Linked DNA regions of Nitratireductor mangrovi. Each later gene encodes a partner of the first gene's protein in a complex. Links are inferred from orthologs where the notes say so. Each region holds a gene or a part of one and is shown on either strand. Other genes may lie near its edges. The genes, in order: dapF and FQ775_RS16935.

Evidence for each region.
Region 2: the proteins of dapF (region 1) and FQ775_RS16935 are in contact, whole or in part, in a solved structure (PDB 5YGU), measured with the Escherichia coli proteins. The link is inferred for Nitratireductor mangrovi from one-to-one orthologs.

The regions. Positions count from the first base shown.
Region 1 is NZ_CP042301.2:3,698,634-3,710,140, reverse strand. The notes cover bases 6,453-9,299. They hold dapF (diaminopimelate epimerase), read right to left. Parts: upstream 8,394-9,299; coding sequence 7,512-8,393; downstream 6,453-7,511. Other genes in these bases: FQ775_RS18105 (hypothetical protein), read right to left, coding at 8,725-9,297; FQ775_RS18110 (DUF1328 family protein), read right to left, coding at 8,482-8,643; mtaB (tRNA (N(6)-L-threonylcarbamoyladenosine(37)-C(2))-methylthiotransferase MtaB), read right to left, coding at 6,453-7,512. Also shown: FQ775_RS18155 (helix-turn-helix transcriptional regulator), read left to right, coding at 83-778; FQ775_RS18150 (YybH family protein), read left to right, coding at 848-1,318; FQ775_RS18145 (NUDIX hydrolase), read left to right, coding at 1,364-1,909; FQ775_RS18140 (DUF2332 domain-containing protein), read left to right, coding at 1,906-2,949; FQ775_RS18135 (pyridoxamine 5'-phosphate oxidase family protein), read right to left, coding at 2,961-3,575; FQ775_RS18130 (septation protein A), read right to left, coding at 3,749-4,396; signal recognition particle-docking protein FtsY, read right to left, coding at 4,403-6,220; more of mtaB, read right to left, coding at 6,232-6,452; FQ775_RS18100 (MBL fold metallo-hydrolase), read right to left, coding at 9,352-10,449; FQ775_RS18095 (VOC family protein), read left to right, coding at 10,510-10,971; FQ775_RS18090 (protease inhibitor Inh/omp19 family protein), read left to right, coding at 11,082-11,507. UniProt on the Escherichia coli protein: Involved in the succinylase branch of the L-lysine biosynthesis and in the biosynthesis of the pentapeptide incorporated in the peptidoglycan moiety. Catalyzes the stereoinversion of LL-2,6-diaminopimelate (L,L-DAP) to meso-diaminopimelate (meso-DAP).
Region 2 is NZ_CP042301.2:3,468,653-3,480,224, forward strand. The notes cover bases 8,593-11,504. They hold FQ775_RS16935 (RNA pyrophosphohydrolase), read left to right. Parts: upstream 8,593-9,743; coding sequence 9,744-10,265; downstream 10,266-11,504. Other genes in these bases: FQ775_RS16930 (divergent polysaccharide deacetylase family protein), read left to right, coding at 8,593-9,739; cueR (Cu(I)-responsive transcriptional regulator), read right to left, coding at 10,303-10,689; FQ775_RS16945 (heavy metal translocating P-type ATPase), read right to left, coding at 10,738-11,504. Also shown: GTPase ObgE, read left to right, coding at 1-185; proB (glutamate 5-kinase), read left to right, coding at 185-1,333; FQ775_RS16895 (glutamate-5-semialdehyde dehydrogenase), read left to right, coding at 1,344-2,630; FQ775_RS16900 (nicotinate-nucleotide adenylyltransferase), read left to right, coding at 2,678-3,271; FQ775_RS16905 (MFS transporter), read left to right, coding at 3,400-4,719; rsfS (ribosome silencing factor), read left to right, coding at 4,834-5,208; 23S rRNA (pseudouridine(1915)-N(3))-methyltransferase RlmH, read left to right, coding at 5,224-5,706; FQ775_RS16920 (murein hydrolase activator EnvC family protein), read left to right, coding at 5,825-7,165; FQ775_RS16925 (S41 family peptidase), read left to right, coding at 7,155-8,480; more of FQ775_RS16930, read left to right, coding at 8,573-8,592; more of FQ775_RS16945, read right to left, coding at 11,505-11,572. UniProt on the Escherichia coli protein: Master regulator of 5'-end-dependent mRNA decay.

The DNA.
Region 1 (11,507 bases):
CGCCTGTCGCGCCGGGGGCTTGGCGGAGGCCGCCGTCATCGGCATGCTCGGCCGGGCAACGCGGGGGCAGGTGAGGAAGACGATGTCGCGGGCGGAACGTCTCCTGGAACTGATCGAGGTGCTGCGCCGGCATCGCCGGCCCGCCAGCGGCAGCACGCTTGCGCGCGAAACCGGGGTCAGCCTGCGCACGCTCTATCGCGACATCGCCTCGCTCAGGGCACAAGGCGCGCCGATCGAGGGCGAGCCGGGTCTCGGTTATGTGCTTCAGCCCGGCTTCATGCTGCCGCCGCTGATGCTGCGCGACGAGGAGATCGAGGCCCTGCTGCTCGGCTCGCAATGGGTCGCGGAGCGCGGCGACGAGCGGCTGGGAACGGCGGCACGCAACGCCATGGCGAAGGTGGCGAGCGTGCTGCCTGATGACCTCAGGAACCGCCTCGACACCTCGACCCTGATGATCGGGCCTGTCGACGCGGCGGAGACCGATACCGTCGACCTGGCGGTGATCAGGGAGGCGATCCGCAAGGAGCACAGGCTTGAGATCGTCTACCGCAAGGAAGGTGGCAAGGGGGAAACGCGGCGGACGATCTGGCCGTTTGCGCTGGGCTTCTTCGAAAGAGTGCGAGTGGTGGTGGCGTGGTGCGAACTGCGTCAGGCCATCCGGCACTTTCGCGGCGACCGGATCCTGGCGATGAGCCTGACCGGCGAGCGTTATCCGCGCCGCCGCCACGCGCTGATGCGTGAGTGGCAGCAGGCCGAGCAAGAAAAGCCGTTGCGCTGAAACGATGCTGCCACTTTCTGGCAGTTGCTGCTGCTACGCCGTCAGCGTTGCATCAGAAAGGAAACTCCCATGCCTGAACCCAGTCTTCTGCCAGCTCTTGCCGGGATGCTCACACTCGCAGTGCTGCCGGTCGCATCGCCTGCCCTGGCGGCCGGCGCCGAAACCGACGTCGTGAAGGTGATCGAAAGGATGACGTCGGCCTTTGCCGCCAAGGACGTCGACACGGTCCTTTCGACCTACGAGGCGAATGCCGTTGTGGTCGGCGAACCCGGCCAGCCCGCCTCCGGAACGCCGGCGCTCAGGGCGCTGTTCGAGAGCTTCATTGCCGTTGACCCGCATTTCACCTATCACGGCCATGAAGTGATCGAGGCAGGCGACATAGCTCTGCACCTGATGCCGTGGTCGATGACCGGAAAGGCCCCGGACGGAACGGTGATCGAAGACGGCGGACTTTCGGTGGCGGTCTTGCGCCGCCAGCCTGACGGCCGCTGGCTGATGGTGATCGATGATCCCTATGGCGATCACCTGATGAAGCGGTAGGCCTGCCGCTTCACCGCCCCGGCGAAAGCGGGTAGCCTGCCGGCCATGACCTATCCGCTTTCGCCCGTCTTTGCCCGCACCGTGCCCGACGGCGATACGCATGAACGCGCCGTATGCGAGAATTGCGGCTTCGTCGCCTACGAGAACCCCAAGATTGTGGTCGGCTCGGTGGTGCGCCACGACGGCAAGCTGCTTCTGTGCCGGCGCGCCATCGAGCCGCGCCGCGGCTACTGGACCGTGCCGGCCGGCTTTCTTGAGTTGCACGAGACCCCGGAGGACGGCGCGCGTCGCGAGGCGCTGGAGGAAGCCAACGCACGACTTGCCATCGAAAGCCTGCTTGCCGTCTATTCGGTGCCGCGACTGTCGCAGGTGCAGCTGATCTATCGCGCGGTGCTGCACGAGCCGGGCTTTTCGGCCGGCGAGGAAAGCCTTGAAGTCGGACTGTTCGGCTGGGACGACATTCCCTGGGACGATCTCGCCTTTCCGACGGTGCACTGGATGCTCGGCCATGAGCGACAGGTGCAGGAAGGATCGATTGCAGCGCCGTTTGCCAATCCTGAAGGCCGCAGCGCCGATCTGAGGCCGCGATGAGCGCGGCCGCAATCCGCGATCATTTCGAAAAGCAGGCGATCGCCTGCGACGATCTCGGTTCGCCCTTCACGGCCCGGCTGTGCCGGGCGCTGGCGTCGGTCCTCGACCGCTCGACGGTCACCGGCCTGCAGGTGCTCGAATGGGAAGGAAATCCGCGCGCCGACGCACTGGCGCTCAGGCTCTGCGGCGGCCTGCATGCGCTGGTACTGTCCGGCGAGGACGACGCCCTGGCCGCGCTTTTTCCGGCGGCAAAAGTGGCGCAGGCGACGTTCGAGACGGAACTGGCGGCAGCGATCCGGCGCAACGACGAGGCGCTGGTGCGAGCGCTCGACAATCCGCCGCAGACCAACGAGATCGCGCGGGCAGGCATGATCCTGCCCGGCTTCCTTGCGGCGGCACGCGCGCTGAAACGTCCGTTTTCGGGCGCCGAGATCGGGTCCAGCGCCGGGCTCAACCTGATCTTCGACCGTTTCCGCTACGATTACGGCGATGCCGGCTGGGGCAACGCCGCGTCACCGGTGCGGCTTTCGCCGGAGATGCGCGGCACGCCGCCGCCGCTCGATGGCGAATTGGCGATCGTCGCGCGCGCCGGTAGCGACATCCGCCCGGTCGACTTTCGCGATCCCGACCAGCGGCTGCGGTTACGCTCCTATCTGTGGGCGGACCAGCCTCACAGGCTGGAGCGTCTCGACGCCGCGATCGGTCTCGCCGAGGCTGAACCGTTCGTGGTCGAGCGCGCAGATGCGGCCGATTTCGTTCGCCGCCGGCTGGCTGGGCCGCGGGACGGGACGGCGCTGGTCTTCTTCCACACCATCATGTGGCAATATCTGCCGCGCGCGACCAAGGACGCGATCGTGGCGGTACTCGACGAGGCAGGGAAGGCGGCGACGCCCGACAGCCCGATCGCCCGGCTGCGCATGGAGCCACGCGACCCGAACGACCCTTTCGCCACGCTCAGCGTGACAACATGGCCGGGCGGCGAGACGACGAGGCTCGCCAAATGCGACTATCACGGCCGCTGGATCGAATGGACCGGCTGAGGCGAGTGGCCTCACCACATCGTCTTGCGATACGCTTCCTCGAGCCGCCGGTCGGCCTCGGCGGCCTGTTCGGCAAGGGCGAGTTGATCCTTCATGATCTCGCCCAGCGTCGGCATCGCTGCACGTGGCGGCCAGGCCTCCGGGTTCCACAGGGCCGAACGCAGGAACGCCTTGGCGCAATGCATGTAGCAGGCGTTGACCGTGACGATCATCACTGACGCCGGGCTCTTGCCGTCGACGGCGAGTTCCAGCCGCAGCGCCTCGTCGGCGGTGATGCGGGCAGTGCCGTTGACCCGCAAGGTCTCGTTCATGCCGGGGATGAGAAACAGCAGGCCGACGGCGGGATTGGCGATGACGTTTTCGAGCGTGTCGAGCCGGTTGTTGCCGGGCCGGTCGGGAATCGCGAGGGTGTTGTCGTCGAGCACGGCGACGAAGCCGGGCCTGTCGCCCTTGGGCGTGACGTCGCCATTGCCGTTGCCGTCGGACGAGCCGATGAGCACGAACGGACTTTTGGCGATGAAGTTGCGGCAATGAGGGTCGAGCGCCTTCAACTCCTTGCGCAGAGGAAGGTCGCCGGGCGCCTTGTAGTGCTGGCGCAGTTGCTCGCGGGTCTCGATGAATTGCATGGCGGCTCCCTCTAGTGGTTCATTTCCGACATTCGCATCCCGTTCGTATCGGCCGCGAGGGCAAATGTCGGAAACCGAAGAACCACTGGCAAGTTCAAGTTCCTAGTGGAATGAATCTGACATTCGATGTTGAGGCCGACAGCGAGCGGCTATCGAATGTCAGATTCATTCCACTAGCCTTTCTGCTCGTCGAGCGAATGACGCATGACCAGCGGCATCTGGCTGAAGGTGAAGATCAAGGTGATCGGCATGATGCCCCAGACCTTGAACGCCACCCAAGCGTCGGTGGAGAAGGAGCGCCAGACGATCTCGTTGACAAGAGCCAGGAAGAAGAAAAACAGGCCCCAGCGGAAGGTGAGCTTGCGCCAGCCCTCGGCGTCGAGCCGGAACGCCTGGTCGAAGACATAGCCGAGCAGCGAACGGCCGAAGATGAGCCCGCCAAGGAGCACGGTCCCGAACAGCGAATTGACGATGGTCGGCTTCATCTTGATGAAGGTCTCGTCCTGCAGCCACAAGGTCAGCGCGCCGAAGACGAAGACGATGACGCCGGAGACCAGCGGCATGATCGGCAGCGAGCGCACCATGATCCAGGAGATGCCGAGCGACAGCGCGGTGGCGATCATGAACATCCCGGTGGCGATGAAGATCGGTCCACCGAAGGCGGCAAGCGACGGAAAGGTCGCTGCCAGCCATTCGCCGCGCGCGTTGGCGAAAAAGAAGACGACCAGCGGCCCGAGCTCCAGCACCAGCTTCAGGAGCGGGTTCATCGCGTCACGTTTCGGGTCTGCGGGTTCGCGTTCGAAGAGGGGTTTGTCGGTCATTTTTCGCTATGCCACGCCGGCGATCGCCCTGGCGAACTCGCCGGCCGAAAAGGGTTCCAGATCGTCGACCTGTTCGCCGACGCCGATGAAATAGACCGGCAGCTTGTGCCTGGCCGCGATGCCGACAAGGATGCCGCCACGCGCCGTGCCGTCAAGCTTGGTCATCACCAGGCCGTTCACACCCGCGACATTGCGGAAGATCTCGACCTGGTTGAGTGCATTCTGGCCGGTGGTTGCGTCGACAGTTTGAAGGACCGTGTGCGGCGCCTCGGGATCGAGCTTGCCGAGCACGCGCACGATCTTTTCCAGTTCCGCCATCAGCTCGGCCTTGTTCTGCAGGCGGCCGGCGGTGTCGATGATCAGCACGTCCGATCCCGCCTCCTTCGCCTTTTCGAAGGCGTCGTAGGCGAGGCCGGCGGCGTCGGCACCGAGCTTTGAGGCGACCACCGGCGAGCCGGTACGCTCGCCCCAGATCTTGAGCTGCTCGATGGCGGCGGCGCGGAAGGTGTCGCCGGCCGCCAGCATGACGTCGAGACCGCCGCCGACGAGCTTGGCGGCGAGCTTGCCGATGGTGGTGGTCTTGCCTGTGCCGTTGACGCCGACGACCAGAATGACGTGCGGCTTGTGCGACAGGTCGAGCTCGAGCGGCAGCGCCACCGGCGCCAGCACCTTCTCGATCTCGCCGGCCATGACGGTCCGCACCTCGTCGTCGGAGACGTCGCGGCCGTAGCGACCGGAGGCCAGCGTGTCGGTGATGCGGATCGCGGTCTCCATGCCGAGATCGGCCTGGATCAGAACGTCCTCCAGATCCTGGAGCGCGTCCTCGTCGAGCTTGCGCCTGGTGAAGACGCCGGCGATGTTGCCGCCGAGTTCGCGCGAGGAACGCGACAGGCCGTCGCGCAGGCGCTGGAACCAGCTGCGCTTTGCTTCCGGTTCGGGCGCAGCGGGCGCTTGCTCGACACGCGCCTCGACGGTTTTCGACACCGTGACGCGGCCGGCGGGAGGCGAGGATCTTGGCGTCGGCGCGGTTGGCGGAGGCTCGACCGCCGGCGGCGGTTGAGGTGGGGTTTCCTTCGCCGGCTCGGCTGATATGTCGCCAATCTCCCGCGGCGGAGGAGCCGCCTTGTCGCTGGCATCGGCGGTTTCGGCAGCGGCGGGCTCGGCACCGACGGATTCTGCCGGCAGCGGTTGGGGCCCGGTTTCCTTTGGCTCCTTCTCAGGAGCAGGCTCGGCCGGCTTTTCGGCTTCCAGTTTTCTCGGTAGCGGCCGCGTTTTCGAACGTTCCTCTACAACCGGCTCGGCCGGAGTCTCGCCGACCTTCGCCGGAGGAGGAGCGGAGGGAGCCGGCTCCGGGGTTGGTTCGGCTTCCGGTGCGGCCGGCTCGGGCTTGAGCTTCGCGGCGGGTTGGCCCTCGCGCTCCTCGGTCGGCGTCTCGCCTGCCTCTTCCCGCGGTGGAGATGGGGACGCCTCCTCCACCGGTGGCTCACCCTTGAGAGATGGCGGGGTTTGCGGTGCATCAGGTTGCCTGGACGCCGGCTTAGCTGGAGCTTCGCCCGCGGTCTCCTTCGCCGCTTTCCCGGGAACGGGCTCCGCCGGCTTTTCGGCTTCCGGTTCCAGGAGGGGTAGCCAGGTCTTCGGGCGTTCCCCTTCACCTGGCTCGGAAGGACCCGGCTCCGGCTTTGCCTTTTCCGGCGCGGGCGGCGGCGGCGCGGTTTCAGTGGGCGCGGGGGCGGTCGCCGCCTCTGCTGCCTCGTCTTCGGCGGGAACCTCCTCGACCTGCTTCTTGCCGAAGGAGAAGATCTTCTTGATGAAACCGAATGCCATGCGTGCGTCCGTCAGGCCGCCTCGGCCAGCGCGACGGCGTTCAGCCGTTCGCCGTCATGGCCGGCAATGCGGGCGGCGACGATGTCGCCCGGTGCGCCGCGATCAATTGCGGTGACAGCAAAACCTTCCGTGCGGCCGAGACCTTCGCGTTCGACAAGAATTTTCTGGGCGCTGCCGACAACGCCGTCGAGATGGCGGCGATAGGCGATCTCTCCAACCTCGCGCAGGCGCGCGGCGCGCTCCTTGACCAGCCGGCGCGGCAGTTGCGGCATGCGGGCGGCCGGCGTGCCCTCGCGTGGCGAGAACGGGAAGACGTGGAGGTGGGTCAGCCCGCACTCATCGACGATTGCCAGCGAATTCTCGAACATCGCCTCGGTCTCGGTCGGGAAGCCGGCGATGATGTCGGCGCCGAAGACGGCGTCGGGACGCAGACGGCGAACGTCCTCGCAGAAGCGGATCGAATGGTCGCGCAGGTGGCGCCGCTTCATGCGCTTCAGGATCATGTCGTCGCCCGACTGCAGGGACAGGTGCAGATGCGGCATCAGGCGCGGCTCGTCGGCGAGCGCCGCCATCAGATCCTCGTCGGCCTCGATGGAATCGATCGATGACAGCCGCAGGCGCTGGAGCTCCGGCACCTGGCGCAGAATGGTGCGCACCAGGCGCCCGAGGCGCGGCGCGCCCGGCAGGTCGGTGCCATAGGAGGTGATGTCGACGCCGGTGATCACCACCTCGCGATAGCCGTTGCCGGCCAGTCGCTTGATCTGCTCGACGACGGCGCCCATCGGCACCGAGCGGGAATTGCCGCGGCCATAGGGGATGATGCAGAAGGTGCAGCGGTGGTCGCAGCCGTTCTGGACCTGCACGAAGGCGCGGGCGCGGCCCTCGATCGCATCGACCATATGGGGCGCGGTCTCCGTCACCGACATGATGTCGTTGACGCGGGTCTTTTCGGTGTCGTTGACGCCGAAATCGGGCAAGGCGCGGTAACTCTGGCTCTTCAGCTTCTCCTCATTGCCGAGCACGAGATCGACCTCGTCCATGGCGGCGAAGCTGCCGGGATGGGTCTGGGCGGCACAGCCGGTGACGATGATGCGCGCGGCCGGGTTCTCGCGGCGCGCCTTGCGGATCGCCTGGCGCGCCTGGCGCACCGCCTCGCCGGTGACGGCGCAGGTGTTGAAGACCACGGCACCGCCGTCGAGCTCGCCGAGGCCGGCGGCCTCGGATTCGCGGCGCATGATTTCCGACTCATAGGTGTTGAGCCGGCAGCCGAAGGTAACGATGTCGACAGCCATCAGACCGCGCCCTCGACTTCGCGTTCCCAGGCGCCGGTGGCGGGATCGAAGCGTCCCGAGAATTCCCATTCGGCGGGGCCGGTCATGATGACGTGGTCGTCATCGCGCCATTCAATGAGCAATGGTCCGCCCGGCACGGTGACGGTCACGCCGCGGCCGGTGCGGCGGGTGCGCGCCGCGCAGACGGCGGCAGCACAGGCGGCGGAACCGCAGGCGCGGGTGAGCCCGGCGCCGCGCTCCCAGGTGCGGATGGTTATGGCGTCGGGAGCGGTCACCCTGGCAATGGTGATGTTGGCCTTTTCGGGAAAGATCGGATGGTTTTCGAGCAGCGGCCCGAAACGCTCGAGATCGTGCGACCAAACGTCGTCGTCGACCCAGAACACGGCATGCGGGTTGCCCATCGAGACCACCGAAGGCGAATGCAGCACCGGGGCGTCGATCGGGCCGATCTGCAACTCGATCATGCGGGTGTCGCGAAATTCCTCGGCGAGCGGGATGTCCTGCCAGTCGAAGCGCGGCTTGCCCATGTCGACCGAGATCGAGCCGTCGGCATGTTCCTCGGCGTTGAGGATGCCGGCCACCGTCTCGAAGGTGAAGCGGGCTGTACCGGTCTCGGCGGCCAGCGCCTGCACGACGCAGCGCATGCCGTTGCCGCAGGCCTGGGCGGAGGAGCCGTCGGAATTCAGAATCTCGATGAAATTGGCCGTGCCGGGCGTCTTCGGATCATGGATCGCCATGATCTGGTCGAAACGCGTCGCCGGGTCCGCGGCCAGCGCGCGCGCGGCAGCTGGCGATACGCGCCCGGCGCGACCGCGCATGTCGGCAACGATGATCTCGTTGCCGAGCCCGTTCATCTTGGCAAAATGCGGCCGCTCTTCCATTGCCGGTCCAGGTGATCGATCCGGCCCCTATATGGCGGAAGCGAGCCCCGATTACCAGACGCTGGCGATGGCGGCCGCAGAGCGAGGATCAGGCGATCGCCACCAGGCCGAACAGCACCAGCAGGAACAGGATCAGCGCGACGGCAATCAGCAGCTTGGCGCCGGTCATGGCGGCACCGGCCAGCGAATTGAGGCCGAGAAGGCTCGCCACCGCAGCGACGACGAGCAGAATGAGTATCCATTTGATCATGAGCGCGCTCTCCGGATTGACCCTTTGCTGGGCGGACAATCAAAAGAACGCGTTTCGGCGCGTACCGTTCCCTCAGCAGGGTCAGCCGGCGATCTCGAACGGCACGTCGAACTCGGCGGTCTTGTCGGAGTGCCTGTCCTTCAAGAGGAACCGCCCGACATACTTGCCGGTCGGGGCGCCGCTGAGGTTCAGGTTCACGGTCAGATGAAACTCGCGATTGCGGTAGCGGACCGGCGTTTCGACCGAGACGAAGTTTTCGCGCTGCAGCACCTGTGTGCCGGCTTCATCCTCAATCGCCAGGTCGATGTCGAAAGCGATCTGGCCTGCCCCGAGCGAGTCCTTGCCGTAGGCAAAACCGATCGGCTCGACATAGATGACGATCGCCTCGCCCGGCCCGAAGGCCGGCTTGTCGCGCGGCGCGTAGATGCCATAGCCGGACACGCTCTCGACAAGCACCGCCCGTCGCACCGTCAGCGGCATGGTATCCCAGATTTTCGCGACCGCAGAATCGAGCGTCTCGATCGCCGCGATCGGCTGGCCGGCGGCGAACTGTTTCTCGGCCTCGGCCCCCTTGTCCGCTATCGATCCGGCAGCGGCCGCGCCTGAAATTCCACCGGCGACCATCAAAGCCATCACCCCCCGCAACATACGCATCCTTCGCCTCTCCCGTGTCGCCCCGGTACTATCCTAGCGCAAGGAAGGGCGATGTCACGCCTCGGATGTTTGCGGCACGTCCCAGACCTCGCCCGGCAGCAACGGCCGGAAGCGTTGCCGCGGCATGCCGGCGGTGTCGAGCGCGGCGAACAGGCGGTCGCGCGGCTCCTCGATCGCCTCGTTGGTGAGATGGAAGGTGCCCCAGTGGCAGCCGGCGGCATGTTCGGCCCCAAGCAGTCGCATCGCCTCGACGGCTTCTTCCGGGTTCTGGTGCTGGGGCTCCATGAACCAGCGCGGCTCGTAGGCGCCGATCGGCAGGACGGCGAGGCGGAAGCGGCCGTGGCGCTCGGCCGCGGCGCGGAAATTGATGCCGCGATGGAAGCCGGTGTCCCCGGCGATGTAGACTTTGCCGGCCGGGCCGGACAGCACGAAGGCGGCCCAGAGCGCCATGCGGCGGTCGCCGGTGCCGCGCGCCGACCAGTGGTGCGCGGGCTCGATATGGACGTCGAGGCTTCCAGCCGCGTTGGAGAGCGTGACCCGGTCCCCCCAGTCGCCGGCGTGAATGCGCATGTCGGGCACCGCGTCGCGGATGATGGCATCATTGCCGAGCGGGGTGACCACCAGCGGATCGTGCTTTTCCTTCAGCCGCCGCAAGGTGCCGAGGTCGAGATGGTCGTAATGATTGTGAGACAGAAGCACGGCGTCGACCGGCGGAAGATCGTCGAAGTCGATGCCCGGCGGGTTCACGCGCTTCGGGCCGACCAGCGAAAAGGGTGAGGCGCGGAGCGACCAGACCGGATCGGTCAGGATCGACAGGCCGCCGGTCTGGATGAGCAGCGTCGCGTGGCCGACCATGGTGGCGCGCAGCCCCTGGCCGTCAACCGACGCCTCCGGCCGCGCGGGCGGATGCGGGCTTGGCCATTCGCCCGGCCACCTAGCGCGACCGCCGCCGAACTGCCAGCGCAGGAAATCGGCGAACTGGCGTGGCGGCACGCCATCGGGATTGAAGAAGACACGACCGTCGAAATGGTCGCTGGGCGGACCCTGGTAGTAGGGATTGTCGCCATTGCGGCTGACGGCATAGGCGGTTCCGCCGGCAAGCGAGGCCGCGCCACCCAAGCCAAGCCATTTCAGCAGCGCTCGACGTTTCATCGCTTTGGAGATAAGGGCTTTAACGGACCGATCAAGGATTTTTTCAACACGGGTGAAGCGATGAAAAAGCGGACGGGCGAGCCCTGGATGGCGGCCGACGAGTTCGGTCGTTCGCTGCCGCGCGGCGTCGGGCTGAACCTGCTGGTTCCGGAGATCGCCGAGACCGAAACCTTCCTGCGCGAGGTGCTCGGCGCCAACACGATCTACGCCGACGCCGATTTCGCCGCGATCGAGATCGCCGGCTCGGTGCTGATGCTGCATGCCGACCATTCCTACGCGGACCATGACATGGCAGGCGTCGTCGCCGGCGTGGAGGCGCGCGGGACCGGGGTCGAAATCCGCATCTACGGTCTCGATCCGGATCGGGTCGAGGCGCGTGCGGCGGCAGTGGGTCATTTCGTGCTCGCGGGCTCCGCCGACAAGCCACACGGCCTGCGCGAGTGCCATATCGTCGGACCCTCGGGCTATATCTTCGTGCCGAGCCGCGCTATACCGCGCCAAGATTCGCCGCGCGCAACCTAATTTTAACCATGCGATCGTGCAATTGACCCAAAGATCGCCATGATTTTCGCCATTCAAGGCATCGATGCGGGGCGTATTTTCCCTGCCGTGATGTCCCACGGAGGAAAAGGATGAAGATTTCGATTTCCGGCACGGTTGCCCTGACGCTTTGCGCCCTGGCGGTTGCCGGATGCCAGAGCTCCCGCTTCAGTTCGGTCGGCGGGCCCGCACCACTCAATCCGGCCCCCGCGGGCACCGTCGTGGCGAGCCAGCTGCCGCCGCCGTCGCCGACCGGACCGACCGACCCGTCGAGCTTCCCGCCGCCGCCCGGCGGCACCGTCACGCCGGAAGAGAGCGAAGACGTCGCCGCGCTCGATCCGAACACGCCCGTCGTCGAGACGGCCGTGCCGACCGGCGCAGCGGACCTCACGGTCGGCAGCGTGGCGGGGGTGTGGAGCGCCTCCGTTTCCGGCCAGAACTGCCGCATCGCCACGCCACAGACGAAGTTCGGCCAGGGCTTCCGCGCCGGCCCGTTGCGCTGCCCGGCGCCGCTCGAT
Region 2 (11,572 bases), 220 kb from region 1 along the record:
GGACGACCAGGCTCGGCGCCCTGCGCGAAGCGGCCGGCCGCGAGCCGCTGACGCTTTCCTCGGCGACCAGGGAAGGTGTGGAAAGGGTGCTGCGCGACCTGATGGCCGTCATCGAACAGGCGCGAGCCGCTGACGCCGGGGCGGACACGGCGCCCGATCCGCGCTGGCGACCGGGAGAAGCGTGATGGCCCTGGGCCCGCTTTCGGCCTATCGCCGCATTGCGGTGAAGGTGGGGTCGGCGCTGCTGGTCGATCGCCAGCAGGGCCTGAAACGCGACTGGCTCGCCTCGCTCTGCGACGACATCGCCACGCTGGCGCGCAAGGACGTCGAGGTCTGTGTCGTTTCCTCCGGCGCCATCGCGCTCGGCCGTTCGATGCTCGGGCTCGGCCGTCGCGCGCTGAAGCTCGAGGAAAGCCAGGCCGCCGCCGCCGTCGGCCAGATCGCGCTGGCCGGCGCCTGGTCGGAGGCGCTCGGGCGGCTGGGCCTGACCTCGGGCCAGGTGCTGGTGACCCTTGGCGACACCGAAGAACGCCGACGTTATCTCAATGCGCGCGCCACGATGTCCACGCTCCTGAAGCTGAAATCGATCCCCGTGATCAACGAGAACGACACGGTGGCGACGTCGGAGATCCGCTACGGCGACAACGACCGGCTGGCGGCGCGCGTGGCCACCATGATGCAGGCCGATCTTCTGGTGCTGCTTTCCGACATTGACGGGCTCTACACCGCGCCGCCGGCGCGCGATCCCGAAGCGCGCTTCATTCCGGTCGTTGAGGCGATCACACCGGAGATCGAGAGCATGGCCGGCGACGCCGCTTCCGAGCTGTCGCGGGGCGGCATGCGCACCAAGCTCGACGCCGGCAAGATCGCGACCCGGGCCGGCACTGCCATGGTCATCGCCGCCGGCACCCGCCTCAATCCGCTGGCCGCCATCGACCGCGGCGAACGCGCGACCTTCTTTCGCCCCTCGGCCAGCCCGGTGCGCGGCTACAAGACCTGGATCGCCGGCCAGCTCGAGCCGGCCGGCCGGCTGACGGTCGATGAAGGGGCGGTCGGTGCGCTGCGTGGCGGCAAGTCGCTGCTGCCGGCTGGCGTGCGTGGCGTCGAAGGGGCATTTTCGCGCGGCGACACGGTTGCCGTCGTCGCGCCCGACGGACGCGAGATCGCGCGCGGGCTGGTTGCCTATGACGCCGCCGATGCCGTAAAGATCGCCGGACTGAAAAGTGCCGACATTGCCGGTGTGCTCGGCTACCAGGCGCGGGCGGCGATGATCCACCGCGACGATCTGGTGGTGACCCCGGAGGCGCCGGCGCAACAGGAGGCCCGCGGGTAGGGCTGCAGCCATGCTCAAGACCAACGACGCCAGCGCGCTCGATATTCACGCCCTGATGCTGGAGATGGGCCGCGACGCCCGCGCCGCGGCGCGTCCGCTGGCCCTGGCGAGCACTGCCCAGAAGGATGCTGCGCTCGAGGCCATGGCCGACGCGCTTGTCGGGGACGAGGCCAGAATTCTTGCCGCCAACGCCATCGACATCGCCAATGGTGAGCAGAACAATCTTTCCGCCGCCTTCATGGACCGGCTGCGCCTCGATCCGGGGCGGATACGGTCCATGGCCGACGGGCTGCGCGCCATCGCGGCGCTGAAGGACCCGGTGGGCGACGTGATCGCCGCCTGGGAGCGGCCGAACGGCCTCAAGATCGAGCGCGTGCGCACCCCCCTGGGCGTCATCGGCGTCATCTTCGAAAGCCGCCCCAACGTAACGGCCGATGCCGGCGCCCTGTGCCTCAAGGCCGGCAACGCCGTGATCCTGCGCGGCGGCTCGGATTCGGCCAATTCCTCGGCGGCGATCCATGCCTGCCTGGCGCGCGGGCTGAAGTCCGCGGGCCTGCCCGAGACGACGATCCAGCTGGTGCCGGTGACCGATCGCGCGGCCGTCGGCGAGATGCTGGCCGGGCTCGATGGTGCCATCGACGTGATCGTGCCGCGCGGCGGCAAGGGCCTGGTCGGCCGCGTGCAGGCCGAGGCCCGCGTACCGGTCTTCGCCCATCTGGAAGGCATCTGCCACCTCTACATCGATCGCTCCGCCGATCTCGACATGGCGCGCGACATAGCCGTTAATGCCAAGATGCGCCGCACCGGCATTTGCGGCGCAGCCGAGACGCTGTTGATCGACCGTGCCGCCGCCGAGACCCATCTGGTGCCGATCATGCAGGCGCTGGCCGACGCCGGCTGCGAAATCCGCGCAGACGGCGCCGCGCGGGCCCATTTCCTGGCGGCGCAGCCCGCAAGCGAGGAAGACTGGTCCACCGAGTATCTCGACGCCATCATCTCGGTGAAGCTGGTCGATGGCATCGAAGCGGCGATCGACCACATCGAGACGCATTCCTCCCACCATACCGAGGCGATCGTGGCCGAGGACGCGCAAGCCGTCGAGCGCTTCTTCAACGAGATCGATTCGGCGATCCTGCTCCACAACGCCTCGACCCAGTTCGCCGATGGCGGCGAGTTCGGCATGGGAGCCGAGATCGGCATTGCCACCGGCAAGATGCACGCGCGCGGACCGGTCGGCGTCGAGCAACTCACTTCGTTCAAATACCGCGTGCGCGGTACCGGCCAGATCCGGCCTTGACCGACACCGCAGGCCAGTACGCGGGCGTCGATGCCCGCTACCTGCGCATGCCCTATGTCGAGCGCGGCATGGCGGTCGGCATCTTCGGCGGTTCCTTCAATCCCCCGCATGCCGGCCATGCGCTGGTGGCCGAAATCACCATTCGCCGGCTGCAGCTCGACCAGCTCTGGTGGCTGGTCACGCCCGGCAACCCGTTGAAGGACGCAGGCGAACTTGCCCCGCTCGCACAGCGCCTTGCTTTGTCGGAGAAGATCACGCCGGACCCGCGCATCAAGGTCACCGCCTTCGAGGCCGCGCATCGCATCCGCTACACCGCGGACACGCTCGAACTGGTCACCTCGCGCAATCGCGGCGTCGACTTCGTCTGGATCATGGGCGCCGACAGCCTGGCAAGCTTCCATCGCTGGCAGCGCTGGCGCGACATCATGGAACTGATGCCGATCGCCGTGGTCGACCGGCCGGGCTCGACCCTGTCCTTCCTGTCGTCGGTAATGGCCAAGGCCTATAGCCGCGCCCGCGTCGACGAGGACGAGGCACCGCTGCTTGCCCGGCTGCGGCCGCCGGCCTGGACCTTCATCCACGGTCCGCGCTCATCGCTTTCCTCGACCGCGCTCAGGCAGGCACGGCGCGACGAAGACTGAAGCGCCCGCCAACCCAAAGGCGCGGCGGCATCCAAGCGGCATGCCGGCGAAGAGCCGTCCACTTCCGGACAGTTTCTGCCGTTTTCGTCGCCTTTCGCGGCCTGCAAAAGCGACATTCTCATCACGTCATGACGCTTGCCACGCCGACCGAAGCGGAACCCGCCGCGATCGTCGAACCGGTGCAATCCGCGCCAGTGATCGCGATCGCCAGCATTATCCTGTCGATGGCGCTGGTGGCGATCGGCAACGGGCTGATGTTTGCCTTCGTGCCGGTCAGGCTGGGCGCCGAAGGCTTTCCGCCGAGCTGGGCCGGCCTGATCCTGACCGGGCTTTCGGCAGGCGGCATGGCCGGCTGTTTCCTCACCGGGCGCATGGTGAGCCGGGTCGGCCACGCACGCGTGTTCATGACCTTTTCGGCGCTGATCATCCTGTCCTGTGTCGTCGTCAGCATTCGGGTCGATCCCTGGCTCTGGATCCCGGCGCGGGCGCTCTACGGCTTCGCCATCTCCGGCCTGTTCATCGTCGCCCAGAGCTGGCTCAACGACGTTGTCGAAAACCACATTCGCGGCCGGGTGACCGCCTTCTTCTACGTGGCTTACGTCGTAGGCCTCGGCGTCGGATCCTATCTGCTCAGCCATATCGACGCCATGACCAACGCCGCGCCGGTAGTGGCGATCGCCTTCGGAGCCCTGTCGATCATTCCGGTGGGGCTGACGCGGCTGCGCACGCCGCCACCGCCGCCCATCGCCACGATCGCCCTGCGCCGCGCCTGGCAGATCTCGCCGGTCGGCCTTGCCGGCATGCTCGCGGTCGGCGGCCTGTCGATGATGGTCGCCGGCTTCGCGCCGATCCACGCCACGGCGATCGGCTTCGGCAAGGATCAGGTCGCACTGCTCCTGTTCGCCATGCCGCTCGGCACCTTGCTGTTCCAGCTGCCGCTCGGCTGGATTTCGGACCGTACCGACCGCCGCTACGTGCTGGTCGCCGCGTCGCTGATCGTGATCGGCGCCGGACTGCTTGCGACGGGCGCGGACGGATCGGTACTGTTGTGGATGATAGCCGTCTACATGGTATGGAGCGGCGCGACGGAATCGATCTACTCGATCGCCAGCGCGCACGCCAACGACCGCGCCGAAAAGGACGATCTCGTGCTCCTGTCGAGCACCATGCTGTTTGCCTGGTCGCTTTCCGGCTTCGTGATACCGGGCGTTGCAACCGCGCTCACCGCATTCACCGGCACCGGCGCCTTCATCTTCATCGCCATAGCGATTGCGGCGGTCTATTGCGCCTTCGTCGTCTGGCGCCTGACCCAGGCACAGGCCGTTCCGGCGGCCGAAAGCGGCGATTTCGCGCCGCTCTCCGCTCAGGCGCCGCCGGCGGCGGAACTGGCCTATCCCTCCGCCGAGGAGCAGGAAGCCGGTGAAGGACGGCCCGCCGGCATGTCTTGAAAGTGTTAAGGGTTAATGCCTATCTTCGGTATGTCGCGTGATTCACGCGGTGCGGTTGTTCTTGTTGCGAAAGGAAAGACACTGAGAACAGCACTGGGCAAGAAGGCTGAGATCATGCCTTCGCCGGCTGGGATGAGCCGAGATGGTCAATCCCACGCCTTGAAAACCGTCCTTGAATCTCTGGAAGACTCCAAGGCCGAAAACATCGTCTCCATCGACATCCAGGGAAAATCGAGCCTCGGCGACTACATGGTCGTTGCGTCGGGCCGCTCGAACCGCCATGTCGGGGCCGTTTCCGATCACCTGATCAAGGCGCTGAAGGATGCCGGCCTGGGCAATGCCCGCGTCGAGGGCCTGGGCAGCGCCGACTGGGTGCTCATCGACGCCGGGGACATCATCGTCCACGTCTTCCGCCCCGAGGTACGCGAGTTCTACAACATCGAAAAGATGTGGCAGGCTCCCGATCTCGAGGACGAAACGGTCCACTAGCCGGCCGTCAGGGCGATGCGGATTGCCGTTCACGCGGTGGGCCGGATGAAAGCCGGCCCCGAACGGGAGCTTGCAGACCGCTACTTCGATCGCTTCAGCAAGGCCGGGCCGCCGCTCGGCCTCGAATGGGCCGGCGTGACCGAGGCGCCGGAAAGCCGTGCCGGCAGCGCCGACGAACGGCGGCGCGAGGAGGCTGCGCGACTGATCACCCATCTCGGCGGCGGGACCGCGCTGGTGCTTCTCGATGAGCGCGGCAATAACCCGGGCTCGCAAGAGTTCGCCGGCTGGCTCGCCAGGTACCGCGACGACGGCCAGCGCTCGGTGATGATCGCCATCGGCGGCCATGACGGCCATGCGCCGGAACTGAGGGGTGACGCTGCGCTGGTGATGTCGCTCGGCGCACTGACCTGGCCGCATCAGCTCGTTCGCATCATGATCGCCGAGCAACTCTATCGCGCCGCCACCATCCTGTCCGGTCACCCCTATCACCGCGCATGAGCCCACGGCCGCGCGTTTTTTTGACAAATTGGCTGCACAGATTGAGATAGCAGTGACTAGTGCGGTGTGCTGATTCTGTTCGCACGACCGTACGCGAATGATCGAACGAGATCGCAGGATGACGCCAAGAGGGGGCCGGCCGGATCGGAGACTGCCGCAGCTTTGCGTCACATTGGCGATCGCGCTGACCGCCGGATTGCCGGCTCTGCCGGCCGCAGCCCAGGACGTCGGCGCCCTGGAGCGCCGGCAGGAGCAGCGCAACAGCGAGTATCAGCAGATCCTGCGTCAGATGACCTTGTCCAATGAGCGCCTCGCCGAACTGCAGGGCGAGGTTGCCTCCATGCGCAAGGACAATGCGGCCGTCACCGCTGCGCTGATCCAGGCCGCCAAGACCGAGCGCAAGCTCACCAACGACATCGCGGAGATCGAGGCGCGGCTGACGGCGCTGAAGGATCAGGAAGAAGCGATCCGCCTTTCGCTCCATGCCCGCCGCGGCGTCCTGGCCGAGGTTCTCGGCGCGTTGCAGCGCATGGGCCTGAACCCGCCACCGGCCATCCTCGTGCGTCCCGAAGATGCGCTGGCCTCGGTGCGCAGCGCGATCGTTCTGGGCGCGGTGGTGCCTGAATTGCGCGCCGAGACGGAAATCCTGCTCGGCGACCTCAGGGAACTCGCCTCGCTGCGCGACGCGATCCAGGCCGAGCGCGAACGCCTGTTTGCCACCGTCCAGGATCAGGCGGCGGAGAAGCAACGCCTGGCGCTGCTTCTGGAAGAGAAGGCTCGCCTCCTGCGCAAGACCGAATCATCGCTCGCCGAGGAACGCGAACAGGCCGCGGCGCTTGCCGCGCGCGCCGGCAGTCTCAAAGAGTTGATCGCCTCGATCGAGACCGAGATCGTGAGCGTGCGCGAGGCGGCCACGGCCGCCCGCCAGGCCGAAGCCGAGCGCGCTCGCCGCGAAGCGGAGGCGGCGGGGCGTCCGGTGCCGGAGGCCAACCGTCTGCAAGCCGGCCTACCCTTTGAAAGCCTTGAAGGAAATGTCTCGCTGCCGGTCGCCGGAGCCGTCGTCAGGCGCTTTGGCGAGGAGGATGGGCTGGGCGGCCACATGGCCGGAGACACGGTTCAAACACAATCCAATTCTATCGTCACAGCGCCTGCCGAAGGCGTGATTTTGTACGCGGGACCCTTCCGATCCTATGGGCAACTCTTGATACTGGATGTTGGCGACGGTTATCATATCGTTCTTGCGGGCATGGGCAGGATCAGCGTGTCGCTCGGGCAGTCGGTCCTCGCCGGAGAACCGGTCGGAGCAATGGGCGAAGCCAGAGTGGCAAGCGCTGCGGCGCTGGGCAGTGCAGGTTCCGGGCCGGAGCTCTACATAGAGTTCCGAAAAGATGGCAAACCCGTCGATCCCGCCCCATGGTGGGCGAAGCGGCGTTCTGGAAGGACTGAAAATGATTCGTAGGTTGTCGCTTCTTCTTGCCGGCGCCCTGATGGGCGCCTCCGCAATGAGCGTCGTATACGGCCCCGCCGGCTCCTCCGCGATCGCGGCAGGGTCGGACACCTACCGCTACCTCGCCGTGTTTGGCGATATCTTCGAGCGCGTGCGGGCCCAGTACGTGACCCCGCCGGAAGATCGCAACCTGGTCGAGAGCGCCATCAACGGCATGCTGGCCTCGCTTGACCCGCATTCCTCCTATCTCAATCCGGACGACGCCAAGGACATGCGCGTCCAGACCAAGGGCGAGTTTGGCGGCCTCGGCATCGAGGTCACGATGGAGAACGAACTCGTCAAGGTCATCACGCCGATCGACGACACGCCCGCCTCGCGCGCCGGGGTGCTGGCCGGCGACCTGATCGCCGAAATCGACGGCGAGGACGTGCGCGGCCTTTCGCTCGCGGATGCGGTCGACAGGATGCGCGGCGGCGTCAACACCCCGATCGAATTGACCATCCTGCGCGAGGGCGCCGTCGAGCCGATCAAGATCACCATCATCCGCGACATCATCAAGGTGAAGGCGGTCAAGTCGCGCGTCGAGGAGGACGTCGGCTACCTGAAGATCACTTCCTTTACCGAGAAGACCTTCGACGACCTTCAGTCGGCGATCACCGGCATCCAGGAAGAGGTGCCCGCCGACAAGCTCAAGGGCTACGTGCTCGATCTGCGGCTCAACCCTGGCGGCCTGCTCGATCAGGCGGTCAGCGTGTCTGATTCCTTCCTCGACCGCGGCGAGATCGTGTCGACCCGCGGGCGTGATCCCAAGGATGTCACCCGCTTCGACGCCCGACCCGGCGATCTGGTCGGCGGCAAGCCGGTGATCGTGCTCGTCAATGGCGGTTCGGCCAGCGCGTCCGAGATCGTAGCCGGCGCGCTGCAGGATCATCGCCGGGCGACGATCCTCGGCACCCGCTCGTTCGGCAAGGGCTCGGTGCAGACGATCATTCCGCTGGCCGAGAATGGCGCCCTGCGGCTGACGACGGCGCTTTATTACACGCCCGCAGGCAAGTCGATCCAGGGCAAGGGCATTTCGCCCGACATCCGTGTCGAGCAGCCGCTGCCCGACGAACTGCTGGGCCGCGACGTGACCCGCGGTGAATCGGAGCTGCGTGGCCACATCAAGGGCGACGAGGAAAGCGACGAGGGTTCGGGTTCGGCCGCCTATGTGCCGCCGGAGCCCAAGGACGACGTCCAGCTGGCCTATGCTCTCGACCTGCTGCGCGGCGTGAAGACCGATCCGGCCTTCCCGCCCAATCCGGACCAGGCCGTCCTCAACCAGTAGCCAGTAGGGGCCCGCGCATTTCGATGCGCGGGCCGTCTCTCCCGGTTTCGCGTTTCGACCGGATCGCATGTCATTCTGGAGAGGCTCTCAGCTTGCCACTCGACAAGCAGATCGAACGCCCGCTCGGACAGGACCGGCCCGCGCGCGAAGTAGCGCCGCGGGCGGCGGGTATGTTGCCGGGCCCCGGGCGCGTCGGCGGCGTCCTGCTTGCCGGCGCCGTGCTGGCCGCAGGCGGCGTGATCGCACTCCAGCCCGCCCCGTGGCGCCAGCCCGAGCCTGAAGTCGCCTCGACGCCGGCAGACCAGCCGGCGCCCCAGCCCAAGGAACTAGCGACGAACACGGAGCCGCCGGAACGGACTGCGCCGGCAGCGCCGTCGATCATTCGCGTGCCGGACGAGGATTCGAGCCAGAACGTGATCGTCATCCGCGATCCGTCGGCGCTCGGCCAGGACCTGCGGGTGGCCCACCTGCCCGACCGCGCCCTGCTCGAACAGTCCGCGCACGGTCCGCTGCCGATCAGGGGTGCCGACGGGCGCCGCCCGGTCGATGTCTATGCGCGTCCCTGGTCCGGCGCGCGCGGCGCGCGGGTCGCGATCGTCATCGGCGGGCTGGCGCTGTCGCAGACCGGCACCCAGGCCGCGATCGACAAGCTGCCGCCAGAGGTGACGCTGGCCTTCTCGCCGCAAGGCAACTCGATCGGCCGCTGGATGCAGGCGGCGCGCAGGCAAGGGCACGAGCTCTTGATGCAACTGCCGCTGGAACCCTTCGACTACCCGAACATCAATCCCGGCCGCAGCACGCTCACCACGCAGGCGACAGCCGGGCAGAACATCGACAATCTGCACTTCGTCCTGGCGCGCACCACCAACTATGTCGGGGTGATGAATTATATGGGCGCGCGATTCACGGCCGATCGCGACTCCTTTGCGCCGGTGATGCGCGAACTCGGCGCACGCGGCCTGCTTTATCTCGACGACGGCACCTCGGCGCGCAGCCTGGCCAATGACCTCGCCACGGCAAGCAGGGTTCCCTACGCGCAAGGCGATACGCCGATCGACCAAGAGCGCGAGCGTGGCAAGATCCTTGAAAAGCTCGACGAGCTGGAGCGCACCGCCCGCGCCCGCGGCTTTGCGCTCGGCACCGGCTCGGCCTTCGATGTCACCATCGATGCGGTGACGTCGTGGGTTGCCGAGGCCAAGAGGCGCGGCATCGAGATCGTCCCGGTCTCCGCCCTTGCCAACGATCCCGAGAAGGAATGACGCATTGGGCGACAAGACCCGTCTGGTGGACCCTCAAACCCTGCCATACCGGCCTTGCGTCGGCATCATGGTGCTGAACCGCGACGGGCTGGTCTGGGCCGGCCGTCGCATCCACGAAACCGACAGCGAGATGAGCGGTTCGCAAAAGCTCTGGCAAATGCCGCAAGGCGGCATCGACAAGGGCGAGGAACCGTTGCCAGCCGCCCGCCGCGAGCTCTACGAAGAAACCGGCATCAAGACGGTTTCGCTCGTCGCCGAGGCGCCGCGCTGGATCAACTACGACCTGCCGGCACACCTTGTCGGCATCGCGCTCAAGGGCAAGTTTCGCGGCCAAACCCAGAAATGGTTTGCCTTCCGCTTCGAGGGCGACGACGACGAAATCCGCATCAACCCGCCGCCCGGGGGCCACGAGGCCGAGTTCGACGCCTGGGCCTGGAAGCCGATGCGCGACCTGCCGAACCTCGTGGTGCCGTTCAAGCGCAGCGTCTACGACGAGGTGCTGGCCGCCTTCGCGCACCTCGCCTGACGGTGCGGCTTTTCGTCGTCTGGATGCTGGCCGTTGCCTAGGCGCCGGCCAGTTCGTCGATGATCGGGCACTCCGGCCGCTCGTCGCCATGGCAATGGGCGACGAGATGGCTCAGCGCGTCGCGTAGCCCTTTCAGCTCTGCGATCTTGCGATCAATCTCGGTGAGCTTGGCTTTCGCGATAGTCTTGACGTCGGCGCTTTCGCGCTCGCGGTCATTGTAGAGCGACAGCAATTGCCGACATTCGGCGACCGAGAAGCCGAGCCCGCGTGCCCTTTGCAGAAAGCGCAGCCTGTGCACGTCCGACGTCGAATAGTCGCGATAGCCATTGCCGGACCGGTCCGGCTTCAGAAGCCCGATATCCTCGTAGTAGCGGATCGTCTTCGCCGGCAGGCCCGAGCGTTCGGCCGCATGTCCGATGTTCATGTCATCACCCTTCCGTTTGGCCGGAAACTTTCCAGACACCTGTGCTGTTCATTTCAACGAGAGCGTCCTTAGCCGCAGCGCGTTGCCGATGACGGACACCGAAGAGAGGCTCATGGCGGCGGCCGCGATCATCGGCGACAACAGCGTGCCGAAGACCGGGTAGAGCACGCCCGCCGCCACCGGCACGCCAAGCGCGTTGTAGGCGAAGGCGAAGAAAAGGTTCTGGCGGATGTTTCGGATGGTGGCTTGCGCCAGGGTACGGGCGCGCACGATGCCGGTCAGATCGCCCTTGACCAGCGTGATGCCTGCACTCTCCATCGCCACGTCGGCGCCCGTGCCCATTGCAATGCCGACATCGGCGGCGGCCAGCGCCGGCGCATCATTGACGCCGTCGCCGGCGACCGCGACTCTGGCGCCGCCGGCGCGCAGTTCCTCGACCAGCCGCTGCTTGTCCTCGGGCAGCATTCCGGCCCGAACGTCATCGATGCCGAGTTTCCCGGCTACAGCTTGCGCCGTGCGTTCGTTGTCGCCGGTCGCCATGATGATCCTGAGGCCGCTTTCATGCAGGTCGCGAATGGCGTCCGCCGTGGTCGCCTTGATCGGATCGGCGACGGCGAGGAGGCCGGCCGCTCGACCATTGATAGCAACGAACATCGCCGTCTTGCCTTCGCCAGCGAGCGCATCGGCCTTTTCGGCCAGCGCACCGACGTCGATCCCGAGGTCGTCCATCATCGCCCGGTTGCCGAGCGCGACCTCGCGACCGTCGACCTTGCCGCGCACGCCCTTGCCCGTCACCGCGTCGAAATCGGTTGCCTGTTTCAGGTCGATGTTGCGCTCCGTGGCGCCGGCCACGATCGCTTCGGCCAACGGATGTTCCGACCCT